2 regions of the Streptomyces sp. NPDC086554 genome follow, and region 1 is predicted to be linked to the other one. Evidence: riboswitches for the same ligand, from Rfam matches in the RefSeq annotation. Region 1 holds a riboswitch; the other holds the start of a gene.
The links. A riboswitch is a leader RNA that binds a small molecule or an ion and turns the genes downstream of it on or off. The one in region 1 is predicted to bind S-adenosylmethionine.

Region 1 (3,401 bases):
TCTGTCCAACTGCCGTCTGCAACAGGTCAATCGGACGAGAATTCCGGGCACGCCCGATCGGAAATATGCGGAGAATTTGCCGGAGTTCAGGGCAAGTCGGGCCAGACAAATGCCGTGATCGGCTCAAATGGGCAGTGCACTTTGGCTACTTCTTGTCGGCCCCGGACCGACTTCGTATATGCGCTCGGCACAAACGGAGAAGCTCGTTTCCCAACTGTACCGCGCTCAACCACACGGAATTGCCCCCTCCACTTCTCTCGCGGAGGGGGCAATTGAGATAACACAGGGTGCTTGCGTAAAGGATCAGCCGCCGGCACTGTGCTCGATGGTCAGCCTCCGGCGACGGCCGGAATGATCGAGACGCCCGCGCCGTCCGGAGTGGCGGTCTCAAGGCCCCGCTCGAAACGGACGTCGTCGTCGTTCACGTACACATTCACGAAGCGGCGCAGCTTGCCCTGGTCGTCCAGGACACGGGCGGCGATGCCGGCGTGGTTCTTCTCCAGGTCGGCGATCACCTCGGAGAGATTCGTCCCCTCGGCGGCGACCTCGGCCTTACCGTCGGTGTACGTACGAAGGATGGTGGGGATGCGGACGTTGACGCTCATGGGGTTCACCTCTTGATACAGGGGGCGGAGGCGCCCCGTAAGGGGCGCGGGGAACTGCGCGACCAGCCACGACGGCCCCGCAGACAAGCGGACAAGCTCAGCCTGCAAGCCCCGCGTCGCGGAACGCATCAAGGCTGGGCCGAATGGTCGCGGTGGCCTGGGACGTCTCGGCAACGGCGTCCAGGGTCTTCAGGCCGTCCCCGGTGTTGAGCACAACGGTGGTGAGGGACGGGTCGATGAGACCGGCCTCGATCAGCTTCTTGGCAACGCCCACGGTCACACCACCGGCGGTCTCCGCGAAGATCCCTTCCGTGCGAGCGAGAAGCTTGATCGCGTCGACGACCTGCTCGTCGTTGACGTCCTCCACCGCACCACCCGTACGCCGCGCGATGTCCAGGACGTACGGCCCGTCGGCCGGGTTGCCGATGGCCAGCGACTTGGCGATGGTGTTCGGCTTCTGGGGACGTACGACGTCGTGCCCGGCCTTGAAGGCGGCAGAAACCGGCGAACACCCCTCCGCCTGCGCCCCGAAGATCTTGTAAGGCTTGTCCTCGACGAGGCCGAGCCGGATCAGCTCCTTCAGACCCTTGTCGATCTTCGTGAGCTGCGAGCCCGAAGCGATCGGGATGACCAGCTGGTCCGGAAGGACCCACCCCAGCTGCTCGCAGATCTCGTACGCGAGGGTCTTGGAGCCCTCGCCGTAGTACGGCCGCAGGTTGACGTTGACGAAGCCCCAGCCCTCGCCGAGCGGGTCGCCGATGAGCTCGGAGCAGAAGCGGTTCACGTCGTCGTAGTTGCCCTCGATGCCGACGAGCTCGCCGCCGTACACCGCGGCCATGACGACCTTGCCCTGCTCCAGGTCGTGCGGGATGAACACGCAGGAGCGGAAGCCGGCGCGGGCGGCGGCGGCGCCGACAGCACCGGCGAGGTTGCCCGTCGAAGAGCACGAAAGAGTCGTGAACCCGAAGGCGCGCGCCGCCTCGAGCGCCTGCGCGACGACGCGGTCCTTGAAGGAGTGCGTGGGGTTGCCGGAGTCGTCCTTGACGAACAACTTGCCCTGCTCGACGCCGAGTTCACGGGCGAGGTTGTCGGCCTTGACGAGCTGGGTCCAGCCGGGGTTCAGGTTCGGCTTGTCGGCCACGTCGGCGGGGACGGGGAGCAGCGGCGCGTAGCGCCAGATGTTGGCGGGGCCGGACTCGATCTGCTTGCGGAGCGCCTCGGGGTCACCGGTCGGCAGGTCGTAGGCCACCTCGAGCGGGCCGAAACAGGCCTGACAGGCGAAGATAGGGCCGAGGGCGTAGAGCTCGCCGCATTCGCGGCAGGAGAGGCCCGAAGCGGGACCGAGGTCTACGGAGTTCGTGGCGGTGGTGGTGTCGTTCGTTGCGACAGTCTGCGCAGCCATGGAGGCGAGGCCCTTTCTCCTCATCTTCCCCGCGGCGCATCTCGCCGCGAGACGGAATTGGCACCTTCCCCACCGTGACCTCGTCGGTCGGCGGGAGGGTTGCCGGGGCTTCAACGGGCCGTATCCCTCTGCCCCTCTGGATGAGCGGTATGGCGCCGGGCTCGCGGTCCCGGTGCATTTGTTACGCGATGACCCCCGACATGCGATGGTCATCCGCGTTGTTCAAGACTGTAACCGAAGGCCTGGACGCTTGAGATAGTCGTCCGAACCGCGAGATGGATCACATAGAGAGGACCCTGACCGTGCTGGAAGAAGCCGAGCGCTGGCTGAGCAGGCGTTCCTGGTCCGTCGCCGACCGCCCGCTGGACCGGCTGACCGCGGCGAAGAAGGCGTCCGGCGCCTCGGTCAGTGTCGTGCTGCCCGCGCTCGACGAGGAGGAGACGGTCGGCGAGATCGTCGCGGAGATCCGCCGTGAGCTGGTCGAGAAGGCGCCTCTCGTCGACGAGCTCCTGGTGATCGACTCGGGCTCGGCGGACCGCACGGCCGAGGTCGCGCGTGCCGCGGGCGCGCGGGTCGTGCACCGGGACGAGATCCTCCCCCGCATCCCGGCCGTGCCCGGCAAGGGCGAGGTGCTTTGGCGTTCGCTCCTGGTGACCGGCGGTGACATCGTCGCTTTCATCGACGCGGACCTGAAGGAGTTCTCTGCGGACTTCGTCTCGGGCATCGTGGGCCCGCTCCTGACCGAGCCCGACGTGGACTTCGTGAAGGCGATGTACGACCGCCCGCTGGGCGAGGCAGCAGGGCAGGGCGGCCGGGTCACCGAGCTGATGGCGCGCCCGCTGCTGAACATGCACTGGCCGCAGCTGGCCGGATTCGTCCAGCCGCTCGGCGGCGAGTACGCGGCGCGCAGGTCGCTGCTTGAGCGGCTGCCGTTCCCCGTCGGTTACGGAGTGGAGCTCGGCCTCCTTGTCGACGCGCTGCACACGGTGGGCCTCGATGCGCTCGCGCAGGTCGACGTCGGTGTGCGCAAGCACCGTCACCAGGACGGGCAGGCGCTCGGCCGGATGGCGGCGGCGATCTACCGGACGGCACAGGTGCGGCTCGCCCGCGGGCACCTCGTACGCCCCGAGCTCACGCAGTTCGAGCGGGGCGAGCACGGATTCGCGCCGCGCACCCACTCCGTGGACACGGAGGAGCGGCCGCCGATGGCCGACATCGCGGAGTACGCGGAACGCCGCGTGGCGTAGCCGAATGGAACGTATACCGCCGGATCCCGCGGGGGTCCGGCCGTACGTTTGAGGGATTCCCGGAGGGGCTAGGTTTCCGCACATGGTCTCCGAGCAGGCAGCGGCTCCCGCCGCCCAGGTCCTTGTCGCGTCCAACCGCGGCCCTGT
Region 2 (3,401 bases), on a different contig from region 1:
GCGAGTTCCTCACCGATGCGACCGAGCGTGCCCTGCGGATGATCCAGATCGGCACCAGGCTGCCCTCGTCACGGCCTCAGGCGGTGGTGTCCGGCACACAACGCCCGTCCTCGGTGCGGTAGTTCCACCGCGCACCGTCCGCCACCAGCTCCTTGACGGCGCGCACGAAACGCTCGACATGCTCGTCGGGGGTGCCCGCGCCGAAGCTCACGCGGATCGCGTTCAGCGACTTCTCGCCGGGCGCGGCCTCGGGAGCACCGCACTCGCCCTGGGTCTGCGGGTCGCTGCCGAGCAGGGTGCGCACCAGCGGGTGGGCGCAGAAGAGACCGTCGCGTACGCCGATGCCGTACTCGGCGGAGAGCGCGGCCGCGAAGTGCGAGCTGTTCCAGCCCTCGACGACGAAGGAGATGACGCCGACGCGCGGGGCGTCGTCGCCGAAGAGCGAGAGCACCTTCACGGCGGGCACCTCGGCGAGGCCCTCGCGGACCTTGGCGATCAGGTGGTTCTCGCGGGCGACGAGCTCGTCGAAGCCCGCCTCGGTCAGCGCCTTGCAGGCGGAGGCGATCGAGTACACGCCGATGACGTTCGGCGAACCGGCCTCGTGCCGAGCGGCGGTGTCGTGCCACTCCACGTCCACACCGCCGTCCGTACGCCGCGCGACCTTCCGCGATGCACCGCCGCCGGCGAGGTAGGGCTCTGCCTCCTGCAGCCAGTCGGAGCGGCCCGCGAGGACGCCCGAGCCGAAGGGCGCGTACAGCTTGTGCCCGGAGAAGGCGACCCAGTCGACGTCCAACTCGCGTACGGAGACGGGGTGGTGGGGCGCGAGCTGCGCGGCGTCGAGGACGATACGGGCGCCGTGCGCGTGGGCGGCGGCGGCGAGTTCCTTCACCGGCCACAGCTCACCGGTGACGTTCGACGCGCCGGTCACGCAGACCAGGGCGGGCCCGTAGGGTTCGCGGTCGGCGAGGGCGCGCTCCAGGGTGGCGACGGCCTGGTCGGCGGTGCGCGGGGCGTTCAGGTACGTCACGCGGGCGTCGCGCCAGGGCAGCAGCGAGGCGTGGTGCTCGGTCTCGAAGACGAAGACCTGGCAGTCGGCGGGGAGCGCGGCGGCGAGCAGATTGAGCGAGTCGGTGGTCGAGCGCGTGAAGACGACCTGGTCGCCCTCGCGGCAGTCGAGGAACTCGGCGACGGTGACGCGGCTGCTCTCGAACAGGTCGGTGGAGAGCTGCGAGAGGTACCCGGCACCGCGGTGCACGCTGCCGTAGTACGGCGCGTACGCGGCCACGTCGTCCCACACCCGCTGCAGCGCGGGCGCGCTCGCCGCGTAGTCGAGCGCCGCGTAGGTCACCTCGCCACCGGTGACGAGCGGCACGGTGACGTCACGGCCGAGGACTGCGAGGGGGGCACAGACGGACGAGTCGGCGGCAATGGCGGAAACAGACATGGCGAACTCCCGTGGAAGGCAAGCGAGTTCACTGCATCGACGCCCGTGCGACACGCAGGGCGGTGCAGTGATGAAGAGAAAAAAAGGGGGGTGCGGAAAAGGGGCCGGAAGCCCTATCGCATTCGCTTGCTCACGAGACTGCTCCCTCGAGGACCAGGACCCCAGGGTTCGCAGGGGTCCGCGCTTGCCATACGCCTTGCTGCGTACGACCTGGTCTTCACCCGGGGCACCCCGCCACGGACGGAGGGTTGCCGGACAGCGAGCCGGGGCCTAATCGCTGTCACTCATGACCTGTTGAGCATCTTGCCACACGATCTTCGACGCGCAAGGCGCAGTCCAGAATCCGGACTGCGCCTTGCGTCACATGCGGGGCCTGCGTCAGCGGTTGCTGGCCGCCACCCAGCGCTCCAGGGATCGCTTCGCGGCTCCCGAGTCGATCGCCTGCGCCGCCCTGGCCATGCCGGCCCTGATCTGCGCCGCGAACGGCTCGTCGGTCGGGTCGAGGGCGACCAGGGCCGCCGCCGCGTTCAGCAGCACGGCGTCCCGCACGGGCCCCGTCTCGCCGTCGAGCAGCCGCAGCGCGACCTCCGCGTTGTACGAGGCGTCGGCGCCCCGCAGCGCCTCGACGGGCACCAGGTCGATGCCGACGTCCCGCGGGTCGAAGGCCTCCTCGCGCACCTGCCCGTCCCGCACCACCCAGACCCGCGACGTCGACGTCGTCGTCAGCTCGTCGAGGCCGTCGTCGCCGCGGAAGACGAGGGACGAGTTCCCGCGCTCGGCGAAGACCCCGGCCACGATGGGTGCCATCCGGGGGTCGGCGACGCCGACCGCCTGGGAGCGGACCTTGGCCGGGTTGGTGAGCGGGCCGAGGAGATTGAAGACGGTCCTGATCCCCAGCTGGCTGCGCGCCGCGCCCGCGTGCCGCAGCGCCGGGTGGAACTTCACCGCGAAGCAGAAGGTGATCCCGGCTTCCTCGGCGACCTCGACGACCCGGTGCAGCGGCAGCTCCAGGTTCACCCCGAGCTTCTCCAGTACGTCGGAGGAGCCCGAGGCGCTGGAGGCCGCGCGGTTGCCGTGCTTGACGACCTTGGCGCCCGCGCCGGCGATGACGATCGCGGACATCGTGGAGATGTTGACGGTCTTCGCGCCGTCGCCGCCGGTGCCGACGATGTCGACGGTCCGGCCCGGCACCTCGATCAGATTGGCGTGCGCGTACATGGCGCGTACCAGACCGGAGATCTCCTCGACCGTCTCGCCCTTGGCCCGCAGCGCCACCACGAAGCCGGCGATCTGCGCGTCGGTGGCCTCGCCCCGCATGATGCGGTCCATGGCCCAGGCGGTGTCGTCGGCGCTCTGGTCGCGCCCGGAGAGCAGTCCGTTCAGTACGTCGGGCCAGGAACGGCCCGCCGCGGTATTGCCTCCTGCGGGGGTCACAGCGCTCATCTGCCGCTCCTGAGTTCGTATAAATGGGCCAAGGACACCCTATCCAGGTCCGGGGACGGCAAAGAGCCCCGTCCGCGCAATGGACGGGGCTCTTGCCGTGGCGACCTTGTGGTCAGAGCTCTTCGAGCTCAGGGATCAGTGGTGGCCGTGGCCGCTCGTGATCTCCTTGTACTCCTCGACGGTGGGCTTGGGGATCTGGCTTTCCTCCCCGTAGTAGCCCTTCGAGAGCTTGGCCCGGAGCTTCTGCGAACCGGACACCTTGCGCTCGACACCGTTCTCGTCGACCGTCGGGCCGATCTCGATCGGCTCGTACTGATGGTGCGCGGTGAGGGTGTGCAGCTGCTCCTGGTTGAGCGGCTCGTGGACCTCGATGAACTCACCGTGCGGCAGACGCTTGATGATGCCGGACTCGCGTCCGTGCAGCACCTTGTCCTTGTCGCGCCGCTGCAGACCCAGGCAGATCCGCTTGGTGATGATGAACGCGAGCACCGGGAAGACGAAGAAGGCGATCCGC

Region 2: another riboswitch for S-adenosylmethionine. It lies ahead of AB0O76_RS25325 (aminotransferase class V-fold PLP-dependent enzyme); the one in region 1 lies ahead of thrC (threonine synthase).

The regions. Positions count from the first base shown of each region.
Region 1 is NZ_JBFBJK010000022.1:84,130-87,530, reverse strand. Features, by position in the region: gene AB0O76_RS31715 (MoaD/ThiS family protein) at 330-605, opposite strand; gene thrC (threonine synthase) at 703-2,007, opposite strand; SAM riboswitch class I at 2,025-2,154, opposite strand; gene AB0O76_RS31705 (glucosyl-3-phosphoglycerate synthase) at 2,310-3,254, shown strand; gene AB0O76_RS31700 (trehalose-6-phosphate synthase) at 3,337-3,401, shown strand, end outside.
Region 2 is NZ_JBFBJK010000015.1:196,727-200,127, forward strand. Features, by position in the region: gene AB0O76_RS25320 (glycerate kinase) at 1-122, shown strand, start outside; gene AB0O76_RS25325 (aminotransferase class V-fold PLP-dependent enzyme) at 77-1,444, opposite strand; SAM riboswitch class IV at 1,620-1,736, opposite strand; gene trpD (anthranilate phosphoribosyltransferase) at 1,823-2,887, opposite strand; gene AB0O76_RS25335 (cytochrome bc complex cytochrome b subunit) at 3,023-3,401, opposite strand, start outside.